Regions from separate parts of the Fusibacter sp. QWL-12 genome, predicted to be linked through region 2. Evidence: riboswitches for the same ligand, from Rfam matches in the RefSeq annotation. Region 2 holds a riboswitch; the other holds the start of a gene.
What was found. A riboswitch is a leader RNA that binds a small molecule or an ion and turns the genes downstream of it on or off. The one in region 2 is predicted to bind thiamine pyrophosphate.
Positions count from the first base shown of each region.

Region 1 (16,098 bases), 1.7 Mb from region 2:
GTAGAAAAACTCATAGTTATCGTATACGACGCGCCCAAACACACGCACATTCCATTAACCGTTAGAGCTAACTGGATCAGAATGCAATATCCAGAAGTAACCGTTATAGAAGGGTGGCATGTCCCTACCGATATCGGCTGGACAGATGAAATACAACAAAAGCATGTGGATTTTATCATAGAGTTGTTGGCCGGGCAAAAAATAGATGTTTTCTTTTCAAGTGAAGCTTATGGCTTTAGAATGAGTCATGCATTAAACGCTGAAAATAGAATCGTAGACATTGACCGTAAAGAAATTCACGTAACTGGTACCGATATTAGAAACAATCCTTTTGCAAATCGTAACTTTGTACCACCAGCAGTTTATAATGACTTCATCACAAAAGTCGCTTTTTTAGGTTATGACCGCGAAATGACATTTAACTTGGTTAAGAAGCTAAGTGAAATCTACCAAACTGAGTTGGTCACACCATATGATGATGATTTTAAGATAGAAGATATCGGATTAGGCTTAAATAAAGTAGCGACAGAAATAAAAACAAAAACCAGCGACGCCAATCAGTTTTTACTTATACAAGCTGGACTGTACGAGCTTAATTTAATCTATCGTCAAAAGCATCATGTGGATCATCCCGAATTCTTAAGCATACAAGCGGACCATATGTTACAACCGGATGTAGTTTTCATCGTGATGAGTGAAGATACCATAGAAAATCGTAAATTGATAGGTGAGTTTCAGATGCGCAATTTACCTTATATCGCGTTGGTTGGGAATATGGAAAATCAATTGGTCAAAGTCGATAATATCCTGAAACTCTATAAAAAGTTTACCAACCCATTAACCATAGAACTATAGAATACACAATTGGGGGAGCATATGAACGTAATCGAGCTAAATCAACTTACAAAATACTACGGAAAATCAAGAGGCATTGAACAAGTCTCTTTGGATGTAAAGGAAGGCGAGATCTTTGGTTTTATCGGCCCAAATGGCGCTGGAAAGTCTACAACAATTAGAACCATGCTTGGACTGCTATATCCAGACTCTGGTACGGCGAAAATTTTTGGTAAAGACTGCTTTATGTCTGGACCAGAAATACGTCAGGAAATAGGTTATTTGCCATCTGAGGTTTTCTACTATGATAAGATGAAGGTCATCGATTTACTGAATTATACCGCAGGCTTTTTCAAAAATAAAAATTCTAAAGTTAAAATGCGCGAGCTTGCAGAAATCATGGAGCTGGACCTTAAAAAGAGAATTGAGGATCTTTCCTATGGTAACAAGAAAAAAGTTGGTATCGTACAAGGACTCATGCATTCACCTAAACTGATCGTACTTGATGAACCTACGAGTGGTCTCGACCCCTTAATGCAGCAAAAATTCTTCGATATCATCAAGCAAGAAAATCAAAATGGTGCGAGTGTCTTTTTCTCATCACATATTTTAGCAGAGGTTCAAAGTCTCTGTAATCGAGTTGCGATCATAAAAGATGGTCAAATTATAAAAGTGGATGATATCAAGTCCATGAGAGAGGACAACTACAAGAAAGTAACACTAAAAGGCAATCAGATCCCATCAGATCAGTTTATCAACCTTCAAGGAGTAACCAATATTCATCATGTTGATCGCGAACTTAAATTTTTCTATAAAGGAGATATCAATCAATTAACGCATCTCGTCAGTCAAAATAGCCTCAAAGACGTTCTAATAGAAGAACCGACGCTTGAAGAAATCTTCATGCATTATTATCGCTAGGAGGCACTGATGTTAAATATTTTAAAATACGAGATTAAGCTGCATTTGAAATCACTCATTATTTGGGGTATCTCATTAGTCATCTTAGCAGCTTTACTTATGATGTTTTATCCTACATTTGGTGACGACGTAGCACTTGTCGATAAGATGCTAGAGAACTATCCAAAAGAGCTTCTACAGGCATTTGGAATGGGTGGTCAATTATCACTTGCGACGGTTCCAGGCTACTTTTCATTTGTGTTTGTCTTTCTTCAGCTCATGCTTGCTATCCAAGCCTCCAATTATGGATTTTCTATCCTATCCGTTGAAGAAAGAGAGCTGACTGCAGATTATTTAATGACCAAACCGGTGTCTAGAAGCGAAATTTATATCTCTAAGTTCTTAGCATCCGTTATCATCATGATCATATCCAGTGGTATCGCAATTGGAGCATCGTTGATTTCAGTAGAGGCGTTCAGAAACGGACACCCTTATGACCAAGAGCGTATGGTTCTATTACTTTTAACATTATTACCACTATCACTTTTATTTTTATCACTGAGCTTGTTTATTTCAACACTTCTTAAAAAGGTGAAGTCCGTGCTTAGCTTATCACTTGGTTTGTGCTTTGGCCTTTACATCGTGAATAGTGTTCAAACCATCGTCGGTGGCAAATGGGTGAGTGGACTGATTCCATTTCATTATTTTGAACCCAATTATATCCTAGAAAATGGGGAACTTAATTCTAATTACTTTATGATGTACTTTATCATCGTTGTCGTTTCAATTGTCGTTTCCTACAAAACGTATTTGACCAAAGACATTCATTCTGTATAAACAAAGGGGCAAAGTATGCACATATTAAAATGGGAAATTAAAGCACAATTTAAAACATTGCTCATCTGGAGTGTGGTCTTTATCGTCTTAATTTTTATGATGACCTCTGAGTTTTCTGCGTATTATGATAATCCAGAGATGAGCGATGTTCTCGACGCCATGCCAGAAGGGATGCTCAAGGCATTTTCTATGGAGAACGCCAACTTAACCACCACAACAGGCTATATTAGTTTGGTGGCACTTTACTTCTATATCATGGTTGGTGTTTACGCTGTACTGCTCGGGAATGGCATTATAGCAAAAGAGGAGAGAGATAAAACTGCAGAATATCTACTTACTTTACCAGTTTCCAGAAGGAAGCTACTATTTATAAAGTGGCTTGCAGCACTTATCAATACCGTCTTCCTATCATTGGTTATTTTTGCTGCAACTACAGCAGCGATGCAACCCTATGATCTCGATCAAGTGTTTTTCAAATTCTTAACTCAGATTACGGTTTCTTGTTTCATCATCATGCTGATATTCTTATCAATAGGTTATCTCATGGCGAGTGTCTTAAAGCGATATAAAAGTAGCGGAAAACTCTCAGCAGTGCTTGTTTTTATCTTATACCTCGTCAATGTCATTATGGCATTAAGCGACAAGCTAGATTTTATGAAGTACTTAACACCGTTTAAGTACTTTGAAGCACAGAAAATATTAAAAGAAGGTAGCTTAGACACGACCTATCTCATCATTTCAGGTGGTATCGTCATCGTTTCGATGATAACTGCCTTTATTGTCTATCCAAAGCGAGATATAAAAATATAGTTAGAAAACGGCCTTCGGGCTGTTTTTTTTATTATCATAAATTTTTGATGAATAACTTAGACCTCTTGATATTAATCACAAGTCGAAAACTTGAAAGGCTTTTGTAAAGTATGGGTATATAAGCTTCATGGTTACACAATACATATAACGAGGCATTCAAACTAATAGATTGACAACCATGTTGGGTTGTCTTTTTTGCTTAAAGAAAGGAGTGAGAATGGATGTATAAAAAAATCATCATTTTAATGCTGTTTTTCATTTTGGTTTGTGTACCAAGCTATTCTGAAAATGACATTCAAATTGAGATTGATGGCAAACCTTTACAACTTGAAGTTGCACCTCAAATTGAAGATGGTAGAGCACTTGTACCTTTCAAATCAATTTTTGAAGCACTTGGTCTGAATATAAGTTGGAATAACTATTTACGAATTGCAACTGCCTATAACGAAGAAATAAGTGTCTCAATAAAACTTGATGAAAATTTTGGTAATATTAATGGCGAATTGATCGCACTCGATGTCCCCGGGCAGATAAAAAATGGGAGAACGCTTGTACCATTAAAATTTGTATCAGAAGCATTTGGAAATGAAGTTTCATGGGATCCAGTTAAAAGATTAATTTCAATAAAAAGTGGTTTTAAACCCCTTACTTATACAAATAATTTACCCACTGTAGATTCAAATGAAAAACTGCGCTTATTATTTGAATATGCAGAAAAGTACACACAATATTATGTTCCTCCATCAAATGATTATGTTATCGAAGAAATGCCTTTAGAATCTATAGATGAGCCACTCGCAGATTTAGCCCCAGTAGCAGAGCCAGATCATAGCGATACTAATGTCCAGGTAAATGGCGTCGATGAATCAGATATAATTAAAACCAATGGCAATCTTATTTACCAGTTAAGGGGCCAAGATATTAAAATTACAGATATTTCTGGTGAACAAATGAAAGTAATATCAACAATTATGTTTGATGATAATTTAAGAGCATCAGAATTTTATCTTTATAAGAATATGCTCATCGTTATCGCTCGGAAGGAAATATCATATGCTATTGAATATCCACCCACAACACCATCAACAGACGATTTGATAGATGATCCAGATTTTTATCTCTATGATATACCTCCGGTTCAATATCCAAGCACCATTTTAAATTCTGTTTTATTCTATGATATATCAGATCCTACTGACCCAAACTTAATTAGAACTTTTGATAATGAAGGTAATTTATTCACTTCAAGAGTAACCGATGGCAAACTTTATATGGTTCAAAATGCTTGGATGACTACCTACAACTATACTATTGATAACCCAATTCCAAATTTCACTGATACAATAATAGGAAATGGAAAAGATGAAGTAAAAACAATAACCGTGGGTCTTGATGAACTAAAGTATTTCCCTGATTCAATTGAAAGGAGCTTATTAATAACTCTTGGATTTGACTTAGATGTTTTAGATAAAAGTCCAGATATAAATGTTTTTCTAGGTAATAGTTCAACCGTATATGCAAGTTCAAACACAATGATCATTGCTATGGAACGCTATCAATACAAATATCAGATGATTTATGATTATTTCGCACCTGTCAATTTGAGATTTACAGATCTATATAAATTTGAGTTAAGTAACGGCACTTTTCAATATAGTAGTAAAGGTACCGTACCAGGAAATATCCTCAATCAGTTTTCCATTGATGCTTATAATGATCAATACAGGGTTGCGACGACATCTGGAGAAACATGGTTTGATAATTCACAAAACAACATCTATGTTTTTGACTCAAAGATGCATTTAACAGGAAAACTAGAGGGCCTAGCACCTGGAGAACGTATCTATTCCGCTCGATTTGCAGGAGACCGCGCTTATCTTGTAACGTTTAGACAGGTAGATCCGTTTTATGTTATTGATTTAAAAGATGCCTCAGAACCAACAGTATTGGGATTTTTAAAAATACCTGGTTACAGTGACTATCTTCATCCATATGGTGAAAATTCTGTGATTGGATTTGGAAGAGAAATGATCGATACTGGAAATGGTCAGATGTTAGGAGGTATTAAGATTGCACTGTTTGATGTCTCAGATGTTTCTAATCCAGTAGAAAAAAGTAAAATTACCCTTGGTTCAAGCTATAGTTATACAGAAGTGCTCAACAACCACAAGTCACTCTTATTTTCTTATGAAAAAAACTTATTTGCATTACCTGTAACACTTTACGAAGGTGATTATTATGATAATAAATTTGTTTTTCAGGGTGCGTATGTTTACATTATCAACCCAGAAGTAGGCTTTATTTTACTCGGTAAGTCCTCTCATTTAACTCAAAAAGAAATTGAGGATAGTTCTCTTTATTGGTATGACACGTCTAAGTCTGTAAGTCGCATAATTTGGTCTGGTAATAAAATTTATACGGTTTCAAATTATGGTATTAAGAGTCATGATATAAAAACAATGCAAGAAATAGAATTTATGATTTATTAAATTAGTTCATAAAGAATTAATGGGTTATAGCCAATCGATATCGATTGATTATAACCCATTACTATTATATTAATTGTTCTTTTTATTCAACCAAAACGTCAAATTTCTTAACCAATTCTATGGGGTGGTAGGATTGTTTTGCCTTACGAATTCCTTCTTTTCCCATGTCTTGTTCACGGTTAACGACACTTGCTTGACCTAAAACTTGATTGACCAAGGCATGGTTAATTGCGGTATAAGCCCCTGTAACATCCGCATCTGCTTTCTCAATATGACATAAAAAAGTGTCATTTTGTATCCGTTCTCCAAAAGACATCGCCACTGGACGATCATCTACATAGATAAGACTTCCAATTAAGCCCTTTGTCGCATAGCTTTCCCAATGTGTTAAGACGTTTTTAATCCCTGCAAACTCATAGCAAAGATCGTAGGTGTCACCACAGCCGTTTGCCGTACACCAGTTTTGAGCAACGGTAAGTGCATCGTTTGAAGATTCAGGAGTAATGGTTTCAATTCTGTATCGATCCACATAATACTTTCTAAATTGATTCAAATGATTTTTCTTTTTATGATAGGCATTACCAGAAAGCGTTGCTAGCTTTTCTAAATCATAACAGTAATCATAATAATCTTCGGATGTAGTGATATTGAGGGGATAGCCAAAAGATTCAAGCTGATCTTTAAACGACTCACTAACACGTCTAAATCTTATTGTATTATTTTCTGCTCTTAGTAGGGATAGAAGTGCAGTGACGCTATCCTTCAGAGCTATTAAGTCTGAATAATTACCAACCGGTTCAGATATCATTCTTTCAAAGACGTTATCAGGATGATAAATAAAATAGAGATAACCACCAAGTTCTAAGGTGTGTAGTTCATGACTTTCATGCCATATATCTAGATTGGTTAGGTTTAAATCATGCACCTTCGAGGTATAGTTTTCGTAGTATTTTATATAATCTTCATAAAGTGCTGGATCATAGGGTTTAATAAGTTCGTTTATATCATTCATCATATTTTTCACCTCAAAGGTTTTATACCCACGAATTATAATTAATTGACTAATATTTCGTGTACAAAAAAGCAATTGTAATCTTAAGTCGATTACAATTGCTTTCTCATTTTAATTATGACCCCGTAGATTTATAATGTTTAACACCGAACTGCCAGAAGAAGAGAGCAGGGATGATAAAAAACATACCAATGTAGGGCATAAAAGCATAAAAACTACTTTGATAACCTGGTTTTTCAAGAAGATAACTCAAAGGTATGACATTGACAACTGCAAACGGGACAACAAATGTAAAAAATCGCCTTACACTTTTCGCATAGATGGAAAGTGGATACTGCGATAGCTCTCTACCACCATCTGTAAAGATATTAGCGATTTCCAGTCCTTCTATGGTCCAGAATGCCACCGTGGCGAAAATGATAAATAATCCTGAAAAGATAAAGATGCCACCAATTAGCATCCCTGAGATGCAGATGACTTTTAACAGTGTCCAGTGCAATCCAATTTTTGAAAGTGCCCATGTAAAAATCAAAACCCCTTGTAGCAATCTTCCGATGCGTGTAAATTCAAACTTCCAGCCCAGTACCTGTAGCGGTGTGCTCACCGGACGCAGTAATAAGCGGTCAAAGTCACCAGACTTAACTAAGTTTGGAAAGGAATCAAAGCCTCTGACAGATGCCTCAGCAAGTGCAAATGCCATATGGGTGATTCCGTAAAGAAGGGCAACCTCTGTAAAAGACCAGCCTTGCAAGTTTTCAAACCGATCAAAAAGAAGAAACATACCGATAAAGACGAAAAAGGGAACGAAAAACTGACCGATGCACAAGAGAAAAAAGGACAGTTTGTAAACCATCTGCGATTTGATGCCCATCTTGACGTAATGTAAATAGAGTCTCATATTAACCCCCCTGAACAACAAGGTGCTTGAGTGCCTTGTTGAGTAGAAAATTACCAAGGAGCGGCAAGAAAAGCAGCCAGAAGATTTGAATGCATATGCCAATCACCGCATCAGTGATGCCTACATTTCCTGAGTAGATTCTAAATGGAAGATCCCCAGTATATCTGAAGGGTAGACACATCAATACCTTTTGTAAGGTGTCTGGCATAAGTGGGATCGGAATTACCATACCAGAAAAAAACTCACCTACAACGCTAAAGATGAGGAGTGATCCAATCGGTGAAAGTGTTATAAATACAGAGATATAGATAAACATCGATATCGCTACATTGATCATTACCCCTAAAACCAATGCGACGATAAAAAGTAAAAGGGCAGTGAAAGAGTCAGGTAACTCAAGTCCATATGGCTTTGGAAAGAAGTAAGCGAACACCAAAATGGGCAAGCATCTTAAAGCAGCGCTTGCGAACCTCGAAGACAGAAGCTTAGTGTACCAAAAACTATAGAGGTTAATCGGCCTGCACAATTCGTATGCGATGTTGCCTGTTCTGATAAGCTCGAACAGCTCTAAATCGCGAATCCAAAGTGCGATAAAGACCAAAAATGCCTGTTGTAGCCATATATAGGTAGTCAGCTGTGATTTTGTAAAGCCGTCAACAGATGTTTGATTACCGTAAAAAGCAGTGAACATCATGATTAATATCATGCCCCAAAAAAACTGTGTCGCCACACCTGCAGCTGCAGCCGTGCGATAGGTCAGACCCTGTGCCAGCCTTAGCTTAAAGATAGCTGCTTGATAGGATGAGCGTAACTTTTTCATATCGCCATCTCCTTATAAAGTGCGACGATCATTTCTTCTATCGCTTGATTTTCCACAGTGATGTCTTTGATCATCAATTGATTTGTCAGTTGGTGGATGACAGCTGGAACACTTGTTTTTGAAAGGTCGATGGTTAGGAGTGCACGTTCATTTGATTTTTGAATGAGTGTCGTACCTTCAGGGCATGAAAAATCACTCGCTTCGTCAAAATCAACGGCGATTCGCTTTTCTTTAAGATATTGGGCTTTCAAGGTGTCAAGTGCACCATCGTATAGCTTTTGACCTTTTCCGATCAGTAGGATACGATCCGCTAACGCTTCAATATCACTCATATCATGTGTCGTAAGTATGACGGTGACACCCCGTTCTTGGTTAATTTTCTTAATGGTTTGACGGACTGCGATTTTAGATACCGCATCCAGTCCAATAGTGGGTTCGTCTAAAAAAAGGATTTTGGGTTCGTGGAGAAGTGCTGCCGCAATTTCACATCTCATTCTTTGACCGAGACTGAGTTGTCTGACAGGCACGTGTAGTAGTGATTCTAATGACAAGGTGCTCACCAGTTCATCCAATGAACGTTTGTAGCTTGTAGGTGACATCTTGTAGATGTCCTTCAAGAGATTAAATGAATCCAGTACAGGGACATCCCACCATAGCTGTGTACGCTGTCCAAATACCACACCGATATTTTGGACGTGCTTGATACGGGACTTCCATGGTGTCAAACCAAGGATTTGGCATTTCCCTGAACTTGGAACCAGAATACCGCTCATGATTTTGATAGTGGTGGATTTACCGGCACCATTGGGTCCGATGTAACCGACGATTTCGCCAGAATTCACCTTGAACGATACATCTGTTAACGCATGAACGGTTTCGTGCTCGCGCCGAAGTAGAGATCCGTTCTTGCGTTTGGCAACTCGAAATGCTTTTGAAAGATTTTCAATTTCAATCATTGTGCCTCCTAAGATAATATTTAGTTTTGTCGAAAGGATTTTTATTATATCACTGAGGGTTTGTTCATGCAAGTTTAGATAATAAAATGTAGCTGATAGATAAAATAACTTTCTCTGGAGGGCTGGTCGTAATCTTCGATTATTGCTCGCCAATGCATCCTAACTGCGGAGCCTCCTCCGAAAGTTATTTTATCTATCAGCTACGGCATATGAATATCTATAATGAATTCACAAAATATATTAAAACCTTATCATTAATTATAAATAAATAAATTGAACCAAACTAAAAAAACCTCCAAATAGAGGTACTAATTAAATGCTTAATTAGATCCGCTTAATTGGAGGTTTTTATTTATTGTTTTATTATGCTATTGCTATAAGACTATTTTAAATCTTCTGCAGCGAAGGTGCCGCCTAATCTGCCTGATGTGAATGAGTAGCCGATGCCGACGCCGTTTCCAACGTAAGTGTCATTGAATAAGACGCCTTCTGATTCTAAACCAACTGCATACAGACCTTTGATTGGGATTCTGTTGTCATTTAGTACTTGGAATCTAGAGTTGACGAGTAAGCCACCAACTGAACCGAGGTTGTTGATTTCTGCTTTGATTGCATAGTAAGGACCTGTTTCACCCATAGATAAAAGGTAGTCTGTTGATTTACCAAAAGCAGTATCAACGCCTGTGCTGATCGCTTCTTGGTATTGATTAAATGCCGCTGTGAATACTTCAGCATCCATTCCTGCATTTTCAGCTAAAGCTTCTGGGGTATCACCTTTGAAACCATCGCCGTTTGCAACCATTTGATCAAACACAGCATAAGCATCTGCCCATGGTGTGTCGAGTGTAAATTGAGCAGCAAAATCTGCATAAAACTCAGGTGGCATACCTGGTAATCTCGTTGCGCCTACACCGGTCATACCTGAAGCAATTAATGCATCAATTTGAGATTTCGATACGATAACATAGTGATATGGTCCGTTGAAAGCACTAGTATTAGCTGCTGCGACTGCTGTTAACGTCGCTGCTTCATCTCTAAATCTTGCACCTGATGGGCCAACATTCATAAAAGTAGGGAGGTAAGTTAACATTAATGGGTAGCTTGCTTCAAAGCTTTCATATGACTTTTTAAGATCAGCCGTTGCAGATGCTAAGGTTTGGTGAAGCATTTGACCACCGATATTATCTGGTACTTTTGCTCCGATTGCCCAAGCCATCTCTAAGCCTTCACCAACGTTTTGACCCAAACCACCGTTAACACCTTCAAATCCAAATAATTCTTTAACCATTTCAGCATTAGCAGCATATCCACCAGTAGCAAGGATTACTGCATTTGCTTTGATTTCTAAAACTGTACCATCTGCTTTTTCACAGATTGCACCTGTGATGTTGCCATTAGCATCTGTTACCAATGATTTACCTGTCGTTTCGGTTAATAACTGTCCGCCGTTTGCTTCAACAGAGTCACTGATCATATTTCTTAAAAGTCCTTGACGCGTTTCATATGCCGGTAACATGTGAAGCGGTTCACCAAAGAAATTAATAAACGTCGTTGTATAACCTTTTTCATTTAACCAGTCATAGGTTTCGCCAGATTTAACCACATATTGACGAATTGCAGAAGCATCTACGCGCCAGTGATTGTTGACGATCCAGTTTGCTATCTCATCTTCAACAGCGATGTTTAAGCCCGCCGCTACTGAAGCAGAGGAGTTGTAGAACTTACCTGCCCAAGAAAGGTTACTCGCGCCACCAACTGTAGCTGTTTTTTCAACTAATATTACTTTTTTGCCTTCATCCGCAGCTGAAACTGCAGCTGAAACGCCAGATGCACCAGCACCGATAACGACGATATCCGCTTCTAAGGTCTCTGTCACACCAGCATTGCTTTTTTCAATAGCAACCGCTTTTAAAGCGTCAACATCACCACCAGCAGCTTTTACAGCTTCTGAAACTGCCATTAATAAAGCTTCACTGGTTTCAGAAGCCCCAGACACTGCATCTAATCCTAATGATTGATAAGCAACAATATCTGATTTTAATCTTTCAATCGCCTCAGCACCGATACCCGCTGTTTCTGTTTGACTAACGATTTCAATCGATTCAATTTTATCTTCAGAGAAGGTAACCGAAACTTCGATGACACCTTCTTTTCCTTCCGCTTTTCCTGTGTAAGTACCTGCGTTATAGTGAACGCCACCTTCAGCGACAGTTGTCTCTGCTGTCGTAGACGCTTCAGTCGTAGGTGTAGCGTCATTTGCACAACCACTAAGTGAGCCCAACACGAGCATCAAACTTAAAAGTACGATTAACCCCTTTTTGCTTAACGTTTTCACAATATCCTCCTGATATAAATTTAACATATCCTCTTAGACGGCCGTCTTTTTCATAGAATAAACCTTGGTGTAACACCAATGTCAAGAATTTAACAAATTATTTTTTTCTTTCTCATATTGCATTGAAATTCATTAAACTCTTCGCTAAAATAAACGAGGAGGCAAGTATGAAATACACAATTAAAGCATTTTCTGAAAAAATTGGCTTAACCCCAGATACCTTACGTCTTTACGAGAAGTATGGTGTCGTCGAGCCCAAAAAGGACGAAAACAATGGCTATCGATATTATGATGACTTCGATGTGAGGGAGCTCCTATCTTGCAGAAGGTACAGAAGTCTTGATTTTCCGTTGGATCAAGCTGCAAAGCTTTCACTGGGCATCGAGAAAAGCGACTACCAAACGACTTTACAAAATCAAGTCGATCACATCACATCTGAACTCAAAAGACTAGAGCAAGTTCAAAAGCATTTACAGAAACTTAATCGCATTATCGGCTCTTCTCAGATCTATAAGCTTTCTGATTTTAACCTGCCTAACATTCCTTTTGAGCCTGAAAAAGTGACACAAGGTGTACTCTATCGTATGATTCAGACCGATGAAAACCTGTTAATTGATGAAGTTGAAGACATCGCCTTTTGGATGAGTCAGCTGCCTGAAGTTAGTTATAGCTTTAAGCTGAGCTCAGATGATCCTTCACATTTTGATTGGGGAATCGCCATCACAGAAGAAATGCTACATGCCTATCCTAATAAAAACATCGATTCATTTGACGTGATACCTGCCTCAGATACGCTCAAAATGTACGCTCTATCGAATCAAACTAATTTTGACTTTAGTGCAATTATCAAACGATTCGCAAGCTATACTGATCAGTTTGGTTACGGCTCTAGGAATCTATTATGGGGTAGAATTTTAGGCAACTATGTAGAGAACAATGAAAGGTTTACACTATTAGAGATCTATTATCAAGTAAATCCTACAGAAGATTAACTTGTCATAAAATAGAACCACATGCTATAATAAGGCGAATTTAATAATTCGGGAGCTCATATATGGGCTGAGAGGAAACTGAGAGTTTCGACCGTACCTGATTTGGATAATGCCAACGTAGGGAAGCGACATGAATGATTGAATGGGTGCACCTAGTTTTGGGTGCACCCTTTTATGTTGTCTCAGACTTACATGTAAGCAGCTAGACATACAGCTGTTTGGTTACATCTAGTATCTGACGAAATTTAACCGTTTCTTCCTTTCCCGTAAAAGGAGGAAGAATGACACACAAAGCATCACTATCTAACTTTAATCTAAGCATCCTTTGGTTTGGAGCAGCAGTTTCTCTCGCTGAAATCCTTACAGGCGCATTACTTGCACCACTTGGACTTGGAAAAGCACTTCTCGCTATCATTATAGGACACCTAATTGGTGGTGGCATCTTATGGCTCGCAGGTGCCATCGGCGCACATGAAAACCTTGCAGCAATCGAGTCATCTAAACTCAGCTTTGGAAAATACGGCTTACCACTATTCGCAATCCTCAATGTGGTTCAACTCATTGGTTGGACAGCGGTAATGATCAGTAGCGGTGCAAGTGCACTTGGCGGTGTACTGACAGCAATGCCCACACTGACTTTTATTACATCAAATGGTTCAACGCTTCAAATTCTACTTTGTCTATTTATCGCCATTTTAATAGCGATTTGGATCGGCATTGGGTTTGATCGACTAAAAAAGCTTAATCTTATTGCAGTTACAGGACTTTTTTTAGTGAGCATCTATCTAGGCTTTAAAGCTTTTTCCGGTGGTGTAACACCAATGCTCTCAGAGGAAACGCTCTCCTTTGGTTTGGCACTTGAACTCAGTATTATTATGCCACTTTCATGGCTGCCTTTAATTTCTGACTATACGCAGTATGCAAGCTCAAAAAAATCAGGTCCAATCGCAAGTGCATTCGGCTATACCGTAGGGAGTATTTTTATGTATGCCATCGGCCTTGGCGCTGCGCTATATGCTGGGACAAGTGATATCGGTGAACTCTTAACTGCAGCTGGATTACCTGTTTTAGCGCTTCTAGTTATTTCGCTTTCAACTGTTACAACGACATTTTTAGATGTTTATTCTGGTGCGATTAGCTTTATCACACTAAAAAAAGCAAACGAGAAAACCGTGGCACTCATCATCTGCGGTATTGGTGCTCTTTTAGCGATTATGATTCCAACCACATACTATGAGAGCTTTCTTTATTTAATTGGATCAGCTTTTGCACCTATGTTTGCCATCTTACTAACGGATTACTTTTTGCTTAAAAGAAGAGGTGGGAGCGATCTTTATAGCATTCAGAACTTGATTCTTTGGGCGTTTGGTGCAGGTCTATATCAGTACTTCTTAAAACTAGATACGCCTATTGGTAACAGTTTGCCGATCATGTTAATTTTAATGGCGATAAAGTTGATAATAAGTCCGATTCAGAATAAAAAGTCTATAAAATAAATTCAAAGGAGATTAATAATGGATCATTCAAATACAAATACAAACTCAGCTCATACGACAATCAACGTAACTAAAGAAAATATATCAGGGGTACAATTGACCGAACTACTTACACCTATGACAAACGTTAGACTTAAGCATCCTTTAGTACACAACATCACCAACTACGTAACCGTAAATGATTGTGCAAACATTCTCTTATCAATAGGCGCTTCGCCAATCATGTCTGACGATCAAGCAGAGGTATCTGAAATTACAAGTATCTGTAACGCGCTGGTCATCAACATTGGGACATTGAATGCAAGAACGATTGCGTCCATGTACCTTGCGGGAAAGACAGCGACAGAGCTAAAGCATCCAATCGTCCTTGATCCAGTAGGTTCAGGTGCATCTAACCTTAGAACAGATACTGCAAGAGGCTTACTAGATGCGTTAAACATCACTGCCATTCGAGGCAACATCTCAGAAGTAAAATCACTCACTGCGTCACATATGAAAACCCAAGGGGTTGATGCCAATGATCTCGATGCAATTTCAGAGGATAATTTGGAACAAAACTTAGCGCTACTTGGTGAGATCGCTAGATCACTTGCAACCATATTAGTTGTAACGGGTAGAATCGATGTGATTACAGATGGTCAGACGGCTTATACCATTAAAAATGGGCATCAGAATATGAAAAATATTACGGGTACTGGTTGTATGCTAAGTAGCGTCTTAGGCGCATTTATCAGTGCAAATCCAGACCAAATGCTCGAGGCAAGTGTTTGTGCCGTGGCGATGATGGGGATTTCAGGGGAAAAAGCAAATGCCTATTGCGAGCAACACAAACTAGGTACATCAAGTATGCGCACACGCTTAATCGACTTAATGGGTACTGAAACCATAGATGCCTTTAAACAAGCCGTCAAAGTCGAAAAATACACCTTAGATTAAGGACAACACTCATGGAAAATTCAAATTTATCCAAACTATGGGCACACAAAAAATACACGCTCTATCTGGTAACAGACGACCGTTGGAGCGATCAGTATCCTCTGACGGATCAAGTGGAAGCAGCAATCAAAGGCGGCGTCACACTGGTTCAACTAAGAGAAAAAAATCTCAGTACAACTGACTTCATTGAGAAAGCTAAATCGATTAAAGCCATCACAGACCGATATCATGTACCACTCATCATCAACGATAACCTTGAGGTCGCCATAGCAGTGTCAGCAGAAGGCATCCACGTCGGACAAAGTGATGTCTCCTGTAAAGAGATTAAAGATAAACTCAAAGCACCTATGTTAATCGGTGTTTCGGTGACAACCGTAGCAGAAGCCATAAAAGCCTATGAAGAGGGTGCTGACTATCTTGGCGTAGGAGCGGTTTTCCCAACGGGTACAAAACTGGATGCAGATTATGTTTCTCACGATATGATCAAACAGATCACAAGTGCTGTGCCCATACCAGTGGTCGGTATCGGCGGCATCTCTGAAAGGACTCTACCTAAACTTAGGGGAACGGGTCTTTGCGGGGTCTCTTTAGTATCGGCGATCTTGGACAAGGCATCACCGGAGGCGATTCAAACGATTTCAAAAGTTCTCTATGATCAAACCTGTGAAACATTAGAATTGACAACGCCAAAGCTGGATACGGTGATGACCATTGCGGGATCAGATTCAAGTGGCGGTGCGGGGATTCAAGCAGATTTAAAAACGTTCACCGCACTTGGCAAAT
Region 1 covers NZ_CM178745.1:3,635,273-3,651,370, forward strand. Annotated here, with positions in the region: gene AC4PID_RS17405 (adenylyltransferase/cytidyltransferase family protein) at 1-855, shown strand, start outside; gene AC4PID_RS17410 (ABC transporter ATP-binding protein) at 877-1,755, shown strand; gene AC4PID_RS17415 (ABC transporter permease) at 1,765-2,571, shown strand; gene AC4PID_RS17420 (DUF2705 family protein) at 2,587-3,381, shown strand; gene AC4PID_RS17425 (beta-propeller domain-containing protein) at 3,603-5,870, shown strand; gene AC4PID_RS17430 (DUF2156 domain-containing protein) at 5,953-6,885, opposite strand; gene AC4PID_RS17435 (ABC transporter permease) at 6,998-7,780, opposite strand; gene AC4PID_RS17440 (ABC transporter permease) at 7,782-8,600, opposite strand; gene AC4PID_RS17445 (ABC transporter ATP-binding protein) at 8,597-9,556, opposite strand; gene AC4PID_RS17450 (FAD-dependent oxidoreductase) at 9,939-11,891, opposite strand; gene AC4PID_RS17455 (MerR family transcriptional regulator) at 12,059-12,883, shown strand; TPP riboswitch at 12,922-13,024, shown strand; gene cytX (putative hydroxymethylpyrimidine transporter CytX) at 13,165-14,379, shown strand; gene thiM (hydroxyethylthiazole kinase) at 14,398-15,315, shown strand; gene thiD (bifunctional hydroxymethylpyrimidine kinase/phosphomethylpyrimidine kinase) at 15,327-16,098, shown strand, end outside.
Region 1: it holds a riboswitch for thiamine pyrophosphate, as region 2 does, so the genes downstream of both, cytX (putative hydroxymethylpyrimidine transporter CytX) here and thiT (energy-coupled thiamine transporter ThiT) in region 2, are expected to answer to the same signal.

Region 2 (16,098 bases):
TTAAGGAAACGCTGTCGCAAACCACCAGCATTCTCATCGCGCATAGAATCTCAACGATTCAACACGCAGATCAAATCATCGTCCTCGAAGACGGCGCCATCGCTGAGAGGGGCACACACGCTGAGCTATTAGCACTCAATGGCTTGTATGCAGATATGTATAGCAAACAATTACTCGAAGAAAAATTGACGGAAGCTTAGGAGGAAAAATGTCTGAAACGATCCATCACGAACAAGAGATAGAAAAGTCGTTTGACGGCAATATCATGAAGCGTCTGCTGAAATACGCTAGACCTCAAATTGCACTTTTACTCCTTAGCATCATTTTGATGCTCTTTGTCACCGTTGTGGATTTGGCGATCCCTTTCGTGACAAAGGTAGCCATCGACGACTACATCGCACCGACGCAGCAAGTGGTTTATACCGATAACAGCAACATCATCGTTCCAACGCTACTCGACCGTATAAAGGGGACTTATAATAAGGAAATGTATACGCCTGCCATCCTCTATACCGAAGAAGGCAGCACTTATATGATCGTGGGTATGAGCAAAACAAAGAGTCTAAAGGATTTTAGTTTGGACCTAAGTACAGGGACAGCTACTTTAGATGAAGCCACGTATCCTGTTTTATCACTTAACGATGGTTTTATCCAGCAGGTGAAGGCACATAATAAGGATCAAATCTTTACATTGTCCATCACGGTGGGCATCATCTTGCTACTCAGCTTTTTCTGTTCTTTTGGCCATACGTATCTTTTAAACTATGCCAGCCAGAAAATCGTCTACAGTATGCGTGAGGAGCTCTTTAACCACATTCAAAACATGAGCCTTAGCTTTTTCGATAAAAACCCAGTTGGGCGTTTGGTAACTCGTGTCAGCAACGATATGGAAAACATCAACGAGATGTTTACCAACGTGCTCGTCACCTCGATCAAGGACTTCACCTTGCTTTTCGGCATCGTGGTGGTCATGATTTCTATCGATATCAAGCTGACTTTAATCTGCTTTAGCACCATGCCATTTGTCATCATCGCAGCTTCTATCTTCAGAAAAAGGGCGAGAGAGGTACAAAGGGCGGTTAAGGTTAAGCTTGCGAGAATCAATGCAACTCTAGCCGAAAACATCAACGGTATGAAAATCATCCAAATCTTCAACAAGGAAAAAGGCATCTACGATGATTTTGATCACATCAACTCGGACTTTTTAAAGAGCTCGATCGAAGAGACACACGTCTATGCGATCTTTCGACCGACTATGAACTTGGCTTACTCCGTTTCACTTGCTTTACTCCTTTGGTTTGGTGGCGGGGATGCGATGAGCAAGACCGTAGAACTAGGGGTTCTTGTGGCATTCATCACCTATACACAGCAATTTTTTAGACCCATCATGGACTTAAGTGAAAAGTTCAACATCCTTCAGTCTTCTATGGCAAGTGCAGAGCGCATCTTCATGCTATTGGATGAAAAAACAGCTGTTCCTGATCCTCAGATGCCTCTACCTTTCCCTGTGGGAGAGTTTAAGGGTGAAATCGCATTTGAAGATGTATGGTTCAGCTATATGAAGGAACCTAAAACCGAAGAAGACTATGTCCTTAAAGGTGTCAGCTTTAAAGCGGCTAAAGGTGAATCCATCGCCCTTGTCGGTGCGACAGGCTCTGGTAAGACGACGATCATCAGTCTCCTCAATCGTTTTTACGACATTCAAAAGGGCCGCATCACAGTAGATGGTGTGGATATTAGACACATCGACAAAATGGCACTTAGAAAGCACATCGGCATCGTGCTACAGGACGTCTTCTTATTCTCAGGCGATATCAAGGGCAATATTAGACTCTACAACAACGACATCACCGATGCACAGATCAAAGAGGTGGCAACCTATGTCAATGCCGACCGCTTTATCTCAAGACTACCAAAAGGCTATGACGAGCCCGTAGTCGAGCGCGGTGCCACGCTGTCCGCTGGACAGCGCCAGCTGCTCTCGTTCGCCCGTGCCTTAGTGTTCGAGCCCGGCATCCTCATCCTAGATGAAGCAACCTCTAACATCGATACAGAGACCGAGCTGCTCATCCAAGATGCGATCAACAAAATCATACAGGGTCGCACCACCCTTATCGTGGCGCACCGCCTCTCCACCATACAACACGCCGACAAGATCATAGTGATGAGTAAAGGTGAAATCAAAGAGATGGGCAGACATCAAGAACTACTTGCACATAAGGGCATGTATTATGACCTTTATAGGCTGCAGTACAGTGAGGGGGAAGGGATTTAAACCCTTTTACCTTTGAAGATATTGATGTGGTAATTAGGATATGAATTAAAAAAGAATTTAAATCTATCCCCTTCGAATCCGGTTGGCTAGCCAAAGGATTCTACGTGGTTAGATTTACAATTCTTTTTTTATGTCATAGTATCTAAGTTTACAGATGATATGTTTTAAAGAGATAAGGGATTAAATGCGCTTCTTGGGAGGTTAAAGAGATATGAATTGAAAAAAGAGATTAAATAACCCCCCTTCGAATCCGGCCCGTAAGCCAAAGGATTCTGCGTGGATTGATTTACAACTCTTTTTTTATGTCATAGTATCTAAGTTTAGTGATGATATGTTTTAAAATGAAAAGGGAAAAGGGTTTAATGCGCTTCTTGGGAGGATAAAGAGATATGAATTAAAATAAATTAAAATGCATTTAAATCTCTCCCCTTCGAATCCGGCCTGTGAGCCAAAGGATTTACGTAGATTTATGAAGTTTTCTTTATATATTGAAAACTCACATAGTTTGTATTTCTATTTATAAATTTTACACCTATAATATTAGGGTATAATACATACATTTCTAATTCAGGGGTATTTCCACATGAGAGTACATGAGAGAGTCTTTTTTAGAAGTAAGATCGAGGTTTATCGTCTTTATGATTCAAAGGGAGAGCTGACGATATTAGAAGAGCCTTATACCTTTGAGGTTTACGATATTTCATTGGGCGGTATGGGGGTTTTAACTAAAAAAGCTGGACTTGAAGCCTCAATTTTAGAATTCACACTGTACATAGAAGATTATCCCTATCGCGTTATGACCAAGATCGTATGGCATAACACAAACGGCATTTTTCATCGATACGGATTAGAAATAATCGGTCACAACAATATGCTCTTCAGACACTTACAGCAAATTATTAGTAAAGAAAAAGAAATCACCATCCACCAAAATTTAACGCATATGTAAGATAAACTGTGGCAGATCACACTACCTTCGGAGAATCCTTTGGCCAGCCAACCGGATTAGGAGAAGGTAGTGTGATCTGCCACAGTTTCCATTCATATCTTAAATTCCCACCACTCAGAATTGATTTTTGCCTCATAATGTGCTATGCTATCCCTGTAATACAACTTAAGAAATGATTCACCTAGGGGTGCCCTCATGGCTGAGAGCGCAAAAGCGTAACCCTTTGAACCTGAACTAGTTAGAGCTAGCGGAGGAAAGTGTGGAAGAATGAAAATTTTGACCATGTTTGGATTCCCCAAGCATGGTCTTTTGTTTTTTAGATTTCATTTGACACCCAAGAATCATTTAGATCCCGCAAAACCAAGCGGACTATTTAAATGGAGGTATCTTTCATGGAAAGAAAATCAAGCATTTCAACTAAAATGCTCGTCGAAGGCGCAATGATGATCGCCATCGCAACTGTTTTAAGCTACTTGAAAATCCAAACGCCACTTTGGGTTAACGGTGGTTCTGTTACTGCAGCAAGCATGGTGCCTATCATGGTATTTGCTTACAGATGGGGCGGTGCACAAGGCTTATTTGTCGGTGCAATCTATGGCCTTTTACAGTTCATCATCGAACCGTATGCAGCTCACCCACTTTCAGTCATTCTTGACTACCCACTTGCATTTGGCTTCATCGGTCTATTTGGCTTTTTCGCTAAAAAAGGCAGCGCTTTATCAAATGTGGTTTTAGGTGCGGTAGTAGCACTTAGTATGCGTTTTATCGCTCACTTTTTATCTGGATTTATCTTCTTTGCAGCATATGCACCAGAAGGAATGAACCCAATCTACTATTCTATGATCTACAATGGTTCATATATGTTACCTGAGCTTATCATTTCACTTGCTGTGTTCTTACTTTTAAGAAAACCAGTGGATCAGCTTAAATAACTTTGTAAAACTGTATTAAATGTAATTAAAATACTTTAATGAAATAGCCAACCTAAAAAAGCAACCTCAGTGTATGAACAGCGCTGAGGTTGCTTTTTTTACCATTGATTAACATCAACCTCCATCGTCACATTTAGATCATAGTGCGTTTGAGCTGTCGCTTCAATTTGATCTGACACCTGAAAGATATAGTCTGATGTATCAGAAAGCAAGACAACATAAAGCTCAAACGTTCTAATACTCTCAGGATAAATCAATTTCACAGAAGCGTTAAAGTCATTTTTTATTTTATCCCTCAGCTTTTGAGCCACTTGTCTTCTATCCTTCAGGGAGTTAATCCAGTTTGCTGAAAGGTTTAACTTGATATAGCCGATCTGTACCACAGAATCACCCCTTTAACTTTTCATGTTGATTTTACTTTTTAGCATTTCATTTTGACGGAATATTTCCCCTCAAGTCTATCATACTCTATACCGCTACATGTACAAGTTTAAATCATCGGGCATCAAGTTCACATATTTTACCACAAGGGGGATTGTGGCTAGTAAAAACGATTGTGACATAAGGAGAATGTTCTTCAAAAAAAAACGCTTTCACCCATAGAGAATGAAAGCGTTTTGTTTTAATGTTTGTTTTAATGTTTGATTTAATATTTGATTACATCATGCCGCCCATACCGCCCATGCCACCAGCCATAGCTGCCATGTCATTTTCTGACTTAACATCTACTACTGCTGCTTCAGTGGTTAAGAACATCGCTGAAATAGAAGCTGCGTTTTGAAGTGCTGAACGTGTCACTTTAGTTGGGTCAACGATACCCGCTTTGATCATGTCTACGTACTCACCTTTTAGTGCGTCGAAGCCGATACCTGCTGTAGCGTTTTTCACTTTTTCAACGACAACTGATCCTTCAAGACCAGCGTTGATTGCGATTTGTCTAACTGGTTCTTCAAGTGCTCTTGCGATGATAAGTGCACCTGTTTTTTCGTCGCCTTCTAATGTTTCAATTAAAGCATTTACAGCTGCGATAGCGCCAATAAGAGCAGTACCACCACCAGGAACGATACCTTCTTCAACTGCTGCTCTAGTTGCGTTAAGTGCGTCTTCAATTCTAAGTTTCTTTTCTTTCATTTCAACTTCTGTCGCTGCACCAACTTGGATCACTGCAACACCGCCTGCGATTTTAGCAAGGCGTTCTTGAAGTTTTTCTTTATCAAATTCAGAAGTTGTTTCTTCCATTTGAACTTTTATTTGTCTTACACGCTCATCGATTAATGCTTTTTCACCCATACCGTCGATGATGGTCGTATTGTCTTTATTGATTTTAACTGATTTTGCTCTACCAAGCATATCAAGAGAAGCTGACTTAAGCTCGTAGCCTAGCTCTTCAGTAATTACTGTGCCACCAGTTAAGATTGCGATATCTTGAAGCATCGCTTTTCTTCTATCACCAAAGCCTGGTGCTTTAACTGCGATACACTCAAAAGTACCTCTAAGCTTATTGAGGATTAAAGTTGTAAGTGCTTCACCCTCAATGTCTTCAGCGATGATTAATAGCTTGCCACCACTTTGTACGATTTGCTCAAGTAATGGTAGAATTTCTTGAATGTTGTTGATTTTTTTATCTGTAATTAAGATATATGGGTTGTCTAAAAGCGCTTCCATTTTTTCAGCATCAGTTACCATGTAGTGAGATACGAATCCTCTATCAAACTCCATACCTTCAACCACTTCAAGCTGTGTTCCGAAAGTCTTAGATTCTTCTACTGTGATAACGCCATCTTTACCTACACGCTCCATCGCTTCAGAGATTAATTCTCCGATGTTTCTGTCAGCAGCCGAAATTGACGCTACGTCAGCGATATCCTTTTTATTAACGATTAATACGCTTTCGCTTTTAATCACTTCTACAGCAGCTGCCACAGCTTTCTCGATACCACCTTTAAGGATCATAGGGTTCGCACCCGCCGCTACGTTTTTAACGCCTTCTCTGATGATTGCTTGAGCAAGTAAAGTCGCTGTTGTAGTACCATCACCAGCCACATCGTTGGTTCTAGTTGCAACTTCTTTTACAAGCTGAGCGCCCATGTTTTCGTATGGATCTTCAAGGTCAATTTCTCTTGCAATCGTTACACCATCATTTGTAATCAGTGGTGCACCAAATTTTTTATCTAAAATAACATTTCTACCTTTAGGTCCTAAAGTTACTTTTACCGTATTCGCTAATTTGTCTACGCCAGCTTCTAATTTCTTTCTGACATCTTCGCCAAACATGATATCTTTTGCCATAATATCCTCCTGTTGATTTAATTTACTTTGAATTCAAATGCAATTACTTTTAATACTAAAAACCAAACTTTTTCTAGTAGTCAAACTACTATTTTTAACTTAAAGCTCTATAATTTAAGATAATGTTAATTTCCGAAATGCATTATTCCATAACTGCTAAAATATCTGCCAATTCACAAATTGTCACTTCTTCTCCATCTACTTTGATTTCAGTACCAACGTATTTTTTAAATACGACCGTATCGCCTACTTTTACATCCGTAACTTCACTGCTCACCGCTACAACTTCTGCCATTTGCGGTTTCTCTTTTGCTTGTGACGGTAACACGATACCGCTTGCTGTTTTTTCTTCTGCTTCTAATCTTTTAATAATCACTCTTTTTCCCAATGGTCTTAACATTCTTTACCTCCTATTGATTTGAGTATTTGGTCAGCCACAATGGGCGATTTTTTAATAATGCATTTCTAGACTTATTCTAATATAATGGGGTCAAAAAATCAACAATTTTTTAGCACTCATTTGCATAGAGTGCTAATAAATTCACAGTTCGTTTACATTTGGTTAAACAAATTGGTCGCCTCAGATACAGCTGCCAGATAGTAGTCATTTACACGCTCCGAGGACAAATGGTTTTGCTCCTCTATGTCGATAACAATGTCCCAATTGCCGAGTTCGTAATGCTTGATCAGCCTTAAAATCTCATGGAAGGTGTTGTTACCACCGATCATGGCACACTTAATATCATCATGAAGTGGCAATGGCTCAATAATATCATAAACCGGCTTTTCTAAAACGGTATCTATCAATGAGAACAGTCCAAGCAAAAACGCTTCTGTTGAACGATTGTCCATGCCAAACAGTACGGAAAGCTTCTCTGCAAACAAGGCTCTTGAAAGCGATACCTTAAGCAGTTCGTCTGGTTTATCCTCTGAAATATCCTTTAGTAATATAAGGGTCGTCCACTTTCGAATTTCGTTAAGTCCTAAAAGTGTCAGCGCATGATTAACTGAGGTAATCTCCTGAACGGTATAAAAAGCTGGCGAGTTGATCAGCCTTAGCAGTTTATAAGTTAAGCTATAATCCTGTTTGATGATTTCAGCTAAGTGATTAAAATCTGGTTCTTCACTCATGGTCTCGTTGAGCAATGACATATACCTCAACGAGCTGTGACTAATTCCCTTGCTCTTACAGATAATCGGTTTTTCAAAAAAGTAACCTTGAAAGAAGTGATAGCCCAGATCGACTGCTTCAAGATAGTCCTCGTTGGTCTCCACTTTTTCTGCGAGGAGTTTTACACCTAACGGTAAATATTTCTCCGCGATATACTGTCTACCTTCTGACTGTAATACTAAGAAATCAACCTTAATGATGTCCACATAGGGCATTAAATCATCAAAGCGATTGTCACCAGTAAAGTCATCCAGTGCGATGGTATAACCTCTTTCTTTTAAAATGCGACATTTTTCCACTAATAGCTCATCGACGTCTAAGGTTTCTAGAATTTCAACTGTTAATCGATCGGGTTCAAAGACAAATGGCAAATTCTCAACAAGTAAATTTCGAGTAAAATTCACAAAGACGCCTTTTTCACCTGCAAGCTGCCCTATACCAAAGTTGATAAGAGCATCTATTACGACAGAAGCCGTTGCCAAGTCCCCATTGATGCTAATGTCGTATGTATTTTTATTGCCACTCCTATAAAGAATCTCATATGCCACAACCTTTAAGCTCGTGTCAAATATTGGCTGCCTCGCCAAAAAAACTTCCATAATGTACCCTCTGTTAATGCGACTGCATCAACTAATCCCTTTTAAGTATTCTTTGCCTCTCTTATATAATAAAACAAGTACTGTTGTGCAATACCTGGGTGTTCATCAAAATACTGTTTTACAAATGCTTCATGCCCTTTCTCTACGCCATATAGCTGAGCGAGCACCTTTTTTACCCAAGTGTCTACTGGAAAAGCGGTATCATCTGCATAGCCAAAGAGAGCGATACAGCTTGCGACCTTAAGTCCTACACCATAAAATTGTTCCAGCCATTTAATTCGATCCTCATGCGATAATGTGTATGCAGTGCTGAGATCGATCTGTCCGTGAACAATCGTCTTTACGGTTTCATAAACTGATTTAGCTCTATAGCCTATGGCCTTTACCTTCAAATCGTCCTCAGAGGCGTTTTTTAGATCCATCACCGTTGGGAATCCATAGAGTGACTTTCCTTCAAAATCACCGAGATAACGTCCGAATTTCTCACATAATGCTTCAACCGTCATGGCGATTTTAGGGATGTTGTTGTTGCTCGATAGAATAAAGGTAATCAGCATTTCAAACTCAGGCTGCTTCATGATGCGAAGGCCTTTTCCATACGCAATTGCTGCATTTAGATGCTCATCTTTTTCAGACAAGGCGCGCAAAATGGGTGCGTAATCTCTGTTTAAGTCAAAGTAGGTTCGAATACGCTCCTCTGTTAATCGTTCACCATAGAGTTTAAATCCAAATCGTCTTCGTTTTTGCACCTCTTTTAAAGGCTCTCTATCCTTCGGTTCAGTTAAATCATCTGGATCAACCAAATCATCTGAAGCATCAAATTTACTTGAATCAGATAAAGTCTTTTCATAAGCAATCACGAAGGTTTGATCAATAAAGCCTCGATATGCGTCATCGGTCTTTTGCCATCTAAAAGCCTGTCCTGAAAATAATGTCTTCTCCAAATCAAAGTCGCTGGTTTCTATCGTAATTTCTGTTATATATGGAATTTGAAAACGACCGTCAGTTTGCATGGATAACCTCTAAATTACAAATATTCGTACATTATCATTATAGCTTAAAATCACATTAAAAACAAAAAAGCTTCACTAATCTTAGCGAAAAGTGAAGCTTTGAGTCTAGCGTCCTATAAGTCCTATTTAAGTGACTTTATGAATCCTATAAGAAGATAAATTTAAGGATGAATAATACTGCAAGAATAAGTGTAACTGGTGTAACATCCTTGAATTTTTTGCTTGCTAATTTTAATGCTACATAAGAGATAACACCAAATACGATACCGTCTGAGATTGAGTATGAAAGTGGCATCATAATGATGGTTAAGAATGCTGGGATTGCTTCAGTGAAATCGTGGAAGTTGATTTCAGTTACTGGGCTCATCATGAATAAACCTACTAAGATTAGAACTGGAGCAGTTGCAGCACCAGGAATCATAATGAATAATGGTGAGAATAATAAAGCAATACCGAAGAATACAGCAGTTGTAACAGCAGTTAAACCAGTTCTACCACCTTCAGAAACCCCAGAAGCTGATTCAACATAAGTTGTAACTGTAGAAGTACCAAGGATCGCGCCGAAAGTTGTACCGATTGCATCTGCTAAAAGAGCTTGTTTTGCTTTTGGCACTTCGCCTTTTTCGTTGATTAAGCCAGCTTTTGTACTAACGCCAACCAATGTACCAACAGTATCGAAGATATCTACGAATAAGAATGTAAATAATACGACGAACATATCAAGTGATAGAATATCGCTCCAAGCAAAATCAAAGAAATAAGGTGCAGCAGGCATAGATGCTATTTTGTCTGGGAATGTTGTGATACCCATTGGGTAACCGATGATTGTTGTTAAGATAATTGCGATGAATAGTGCACCTTTTACATTATACGCAAGTAAGATACCTGCGATAACTAAACCAATGATAGCAAGTAATGCTGTACCTGAAGTAATATCGCCAAGTGTTAAAATTGCACCACCTTGGATTACGATGCCAGCATTTACAAGACCGATGAATGCGATGAAAAGACCAATACCAACAGAAATTGCTTTTTTAATGTTTTGTGGAATTGAGTTGATGATCGCTTCACGTACGTTAAAGAATGATAATAAAATGAAGATAAGACCTTCTAAAAATACTGCTGTTAACGCGAACTCTGGAGATTTACCCATACCAAGTACGACAGTGTACGCGAAGAATGCATTAAGACCCATACCAGGAGCAAGTGCAAATGGTAAGTTAGCTAAAAGACCCATAACAAGTGTTGCAACTAAAGAAGAAACTGCAGTCGCTGTAAACACTTTGCCCATGTCAAGACCTGCTGCATTTAAAGTAAGTGGATTGACGATTAAGATATATGCCATCGTCATAAAAGTTGTAAGACCAGCTAAAACTTCTGTCTTAACATTTGTACCATGATCTTTGAGTCTAAATACTTTCTCAAAGAAACCGACGTTTTTTTCCATAATAAATATAACCTCCAATAATTTCGTTCTTACAAAATAGATTGTACCAAATCGTTCGTAAAAACACAAATATTATTTTCGATTTTTGAAGTATTTTTCGTCTTTTTGTTAATTGTACTGTATTTTAATTACAAAACAATCGGATTTTGTCCGCTTTTAGGACAACTTGTATTGTTAATATTCTCTAAACGATTTATGGGAATACGTACTTTCGTTTTAAAATCACCTGTCAAATTCATAAAATTCGCACTATTCACACACAAATCCCCCTATAAAAACATTGTTTTGTTCGTAAATATGAAAAAAAGCTTAATTATTCCGCCTTCTAAGTCATTTACTTAGAAAACAACAAACAATTAAGCTTTCACTTATTCTATTATTCGGTTTATAAAAACGTCATGACAAAAGCGTAAAGCATTGGTAAAAGCACCGCAGGAAGCATATTCCCTACTCTAACCTTGGTAGAAAGTACCATAGATAAGCCCAGACCAAGAATTAAGAGACCACCAGTTGCAGACATCTGAACGACGACTTCATCTGTAAGTATAGAGGTTAGTCCGCTTGCAAGTAATGTAATAGAACCCTGGTAGATAAACACAGTCACTGCTGAAAACGCAACGCCAATTCCCAAAGTGGATGCTAGTACGATAGAGATAATCCCATCCAGTATGGATTTTGCAAAAAGAATTTCATGATTGCCATTAAGACCACTTTCAAGAGAACCCATAATCGCCATTGCACCAACACAGTACAAAAGACTTGCGGTTACAAAGCCTTTACTAAAGGAAGAGCCACTTTTTGAAAATCTTTTCTCCAAATGGTCGCCTAACTTTTCTAGTTTTTGCTCAATGTCAATCCATGCGCCAATCAAACTGCCCGCCACGATAAACAATATAATTTTCATGAGGTAATCCGTACCCTCAAGCGCACCAGACACCCCTATTAATGCGACACATAGTCCAACGCCTTGCATAACGGTTTGGCTGATCCGCTCAGGTAATCCACCTTTAACGAGAAGTCCAATCAAACTCCCTGCTATTATCGCTATGGCATTTACAATCGTTCCCAACATAACTTCACCTTCTTACTTATTATAGTAGCATATTTTAATGTACGAAAAATGTTGAAAATATTATTACTTATGGTATCAAGTTCGGCGAGAATAAGCAAGCGGAAATTTTTGAATCTTTTTACTGGGTAGCTGGACAGATGAGCGAGATATAAGTACACCTCCGAATCCGGTTAGTGAACTAAAGGATTCTCCGGTGTTCTTATATCTCGCTCATCTATCCAGCTAATGCGAAACGGATTCATATGGTGTTCCGCTACTAGGTTGGGGGCAAAGCCTACGGTGGTAATTATGAATCAAAAGGTCTCTTCGGTGTTCTTATATCTCGCTCATCTGTCCAGCTAACGTGAAACTGATTCATATGGTGTTCCGCTACTAGTGTGGGAGGCAAAGCCTACGGTGGTAATTATGAATCAAACAGATAAATGGTTAGAATTTCGTTAGAAAGCCTTATTAGGTGTTACAACTATATAAATGTCAGGTATATGTATAGATAAGTATTATCATTTAGGTGAACATTCAAAGAAAATGGGGGGCTTATGGAGCAAAAGAAGATCGTCAAAGAAGTCGGACTATATTTTATATTAACATTTTTAATTACTTGGTTGTTGTGGTTACCTTCAGTTTTAAACGCTTTGGACTATCAAGTACCTGTTTTTCTACTTATTATTAGCATGATGGCAAGTTTTACACCGTCAATTGTTGGTTTAATATTGCTCAAAAGGTCGTTGGGCGATCAATTTAAAGCTCATTTAAAGAAACGTTTTTCACTCAGGTTTAATAAACTATGGTTATTCGCTATACCCATCTACTTTTTTGCTACTGGTGGATTATCTTACTATTTGACCTATGTATTTGATCAAGGGTTTAACCCCACAAATGTGCCTCCTGTTTGGATGGTACCTTTGGTTTTTCTTCAAATTCTATTTATTGGTGGTGCATTCGGTGAAGAACTGGGATGGCGTGGGTTTGCCTATCCGAGAATGGTCAAATTAATGTCTCCATTTAAAACAACACTTTTACTCGGTGCTTTATGGAGCTTATGGCACCTTCCTTTATTCTTCATGGAAAACACAGTGCAATCCAATCTGCCAATTTATCAATTTATGCTACAAAATACCTTGATCACTTTTGTTTATACGTGGCTTTATCAAAAATCAAAAGGGAGTTTATGGTTAATCATCTACTTACATGCAATCGCCAACACAACCGCTGCCGTTCTACCTTACTGGCAAAGCAACACTGGACGATGGATCAACTTTATCATTTTACTAATCACAGTAATCGTTCTACAGTTTGCAAACAAAAAAGAAATACCTCAGAATTAATTTTAAGGTTAGAAAAAGAGCCTAAATACGACTCGCTCCGATCCCGGTTGGCTTGGCCAAAGGGCTCTCCACGACTCGTATTTAGGCTCTTATATTTTATAAGTTAATCTTTCATTTTATACTTTGCGTATCTGTGAAAGTAAATCAAACTTAGAATAATCCCACGATTTCTCCATCTTCAAGGATATCAATTCTGTTTGCAGCTGGCACTTTTGGAAGTCCAGGCATTCTCATGATATCGCCTGCCATCGGAATAATGAAGCCTGCGCCTGCAGATACTTTTACATCGTTAATCGAGATTTTAAAGCCAGTAGGTGCGCCGTAAAGATCTGGATCATCTGAGAAAGAATATTGTGTTTTTGCCATACAGATCGGCAAGTTGCCTAAGCCGTCTTCTTCAAATTTCTTGATATTTTTAAGTGCTTTTGAGCTAAACTCAACGCCATCTGCTCTGTAGATTTCTCTAGCGATGGTTTGAATTTTCTCAACGATCGGCATGTCAAGCTCATAAAGTGGTTTGAATTTAGCAACGCCTGATTCTGCAATCTCTACTACTTTGTTTGCAAGATCAACTGCGCCTTCGCCACCTTTTGCCCAAACTTGTGTTAAGACAACTTCCACACCAATTTCAGCACATTTTGATTTTAATAATTCTACTTCTGCAGCCGTGTCTGTTGGGAATTCATTGATCGCTACAGCTGCTGGTACGCCAAACTTACGCACGTTTTCAACATGACGCTTTAAGTTTTCAAAGCCTTCAGATAATGCCGTTAAGTTTTCAACACCAAGATCGTTTTTGCCAACACCACCGTGTTTTTTAAGCGCTCTTACAGTTGCAACGACAACTGCTGCACTTGGCTCAAGACCAGCAAAACGACATTTGATATCAAAGAATTTTTCCGCTCCAAGGTCAGCGCCGAAGCCCGCTTCTGTAACGACATAATCTGCAAGTTTGAGTGCAGTCTTAGTCGCAACAACAGAGTTACAGCCATGCGCGATATTTGCAAATGGTCCACCGTGGATAAATGCTGGTGTATTTTCTAATGTTTGAACTAAATTAGGTTTTATTGCATCCTTTAATAAAAGCGCCATAGAGCCCACTGCATCTAAATCCGCTGCAGTTACTGGTTTGTTTGCATAGGTGTAACCGATGATCATCTTTGAAAGTCTTGCTTTTAAATCTGTAATATCATCTGCAAGACAAAGAATTGCCATAACTTCAGATGCAACCGAGATATCGAAACCATCTTCTCTTGTAACGCCGTTTGTTTTTCCACCTAGGCCAACGACGATATTACGAAGCGCTCTATCGTTCATGTCTACAACACGACGCCAAGTGATTCTGTTCGGATCGATGCCAAGAGGATTGCCTTGGTGTAAATGATTGTCAATTAGTGCAGATAACAAGTTATTAGCTGTTGTTACTGCGTGAATATCACCAGTAAAGTGAAGATTGATGTCCTCCATAGGAACTACTTGAGCATAACCACCGCCTGCAGCGCCACCTTTAACGCCGAAGCATGGTCCAAGTGATGGTTCTCTTAGAGCAGTAAAGGTTAGTTTGCCAATTTTGTTAAGTCCCATACTAAGACCAACGTTTACAGTTGTTTTACCTTCACCAGCTGCAGTTGGATTAATAGCGGTTACAAGGATTAACTTGCCATTTGGTGCATCTTTCTTACTTTGAAGCACCTCAAGATCAACCTTCGCCTTGTAGTTACCGTATAGCTCAAGACTGTCTTCAGAAACGCCAACTTTTTTAGCAATTTCCCTAATGTGCATCTTTTGAGCTTCTTGAGCAATTTGAACATCCGTTTTCATAAAAATCCCCTTTCAGTTATCCAATTAATGTGTTTTCTAGACTTTCTATTAACTTGATCGTTTCAGGTGTTCCCATGATATGAGCGTGTTTTTTAGCTTCAGCTAAATAATGTCGCCCTCTTGCTTCATGTCCGTTTTTTACTAATATAACCCCTAGATAGCCTTCGGCTTCACTTCTTCGCCAAAGTGTATCTACGGTTTCAAAATGTTTAAGAGCTTCTTCAAAATAATGTTTTGCCAAAGCCTCTTCTCCCATTTGGAAGGCGATAATCCCTGCATTTGTATTAAAGATAGAACCACCTCTAATAATATTCTGTAATTTGCAGAGCTCAATTGCACGTTCTACTTCAGCCAAAGCTTCCTCAAGGCGATTTTGCCTTCTAAAAGCTTCAGATATATAGTTATAAGCGGCTGCGATGTTTAGCATATATCGACCTGATTTGCCTAGCTTTTCAAATCCTACAATAGAATCAGAAAAGTAAACTCTCGCCTCTTCATATCGCCCGGACATCAAGCTACTTATACCCATCAATCTCAGTAAAACGGCATCATTTTTTAAAGATCGGTGTAACTCAGAAAGCTTTTCAATTACTTCAGGCATTTGCAGTGTGTGTTCCGTCTGAATCAAGTAATAGAACCACTGAACATATGCCTTAAATAAAAGCTCCTCATCACCACTCTCACTTGCAATCTTTATCAGTTCATCTACCAAATGCATCCCTTCTTCATAAGCACCATTTCTTATAAAGTAGCGTGCCTTCATATGAATAAACTGACCTCTTAGTGTCAGAGTTGCAGCATCTTCATCAATGCGATCAAAGATAAGCTCAAGCTCTTTAAAATAATCCTCTGGATGTCGATCCATAACCACTTGAACCTGAGAATTCACTTCAGGATAAAGCTCATGGCTAAAATCGAAATACGCTTTTAGATATTTAAGATAATACGTCAGATGCTTAACGTTATTGCCAGCACTTTCGTAATGATAAATCAGTTTTTGATAAAGTAGCAAGTCCTTAGAATCCCCAGTCAACCCTTCTTCTAAAAGGCTACCAATTCTATTGTGTAAGATCCTTTTTTTAGTGGCAGGTGTTTGACCGTAGACGTGCTCCCTTAATTTATGATGTGTAAACTTTAGCTTTAAGCTCGTTTCTCCCTCAATCTCTTTAATCAAATATCTTCTCTTAAGTGATTGAATGGTTTCA
Region 2 covers NZ_CM178745.1:1,382,888-1,398,985, forward strand. Annotated here, with positions in the region: gene AC4PID_RS07020 (ABC transporter ATP-binding protein) at 1-200, shown strand, start outside; gene AC4PID_RS07025 (ABC transporter ATP-binding protein) at 209-2,275, shown strand; gene AC4PID_RS07030 (PilZ domain-containing protein) at 2,859-3,224, shown strand; TPP riboswitch at 3,398-3,498, shown strand; gene thiT (energy-coupled thiamine transporter ThiT) at 3,617-4,156, shown strand; gene AC4PID_RS07040 (DUF503 family protein) at 4,255-4,539, opposite strand; gene groL (chaperonin GroEL) at 4,814-6,445, opposite strand; gene AC4PID_RS07050 (co-chaperone GroES) at 6,588-6,845, opposite strand; gene AC4PID_RS07055 (EAL and HDOD domain-containing protein) at 6,998-8,215, opposite strand; gene AC4PID_RS07060 (DNA glycosylase) at 8,257-9,228, opposite strand; gene AC4PID_RS07065 (NCS2 family permease) at 9,374-10,675, opposite strand; gene AC4PID_RS07070 (DUF554 domain-containing protein) at 11,061-11,747, opposite strand; gene AC4PID_RS07075 (CPBP family glutamic-type intramembrane protease) at 12,284-13,072, shown strand; gene AC4PID_RS07080 (formate--tetrahydrofolate ligase) at 13,223-14,893, opposite strand; gene AC4PID_RS07085 (ATP-binding protein) at 14,910-16,098, opposite strand, start outside.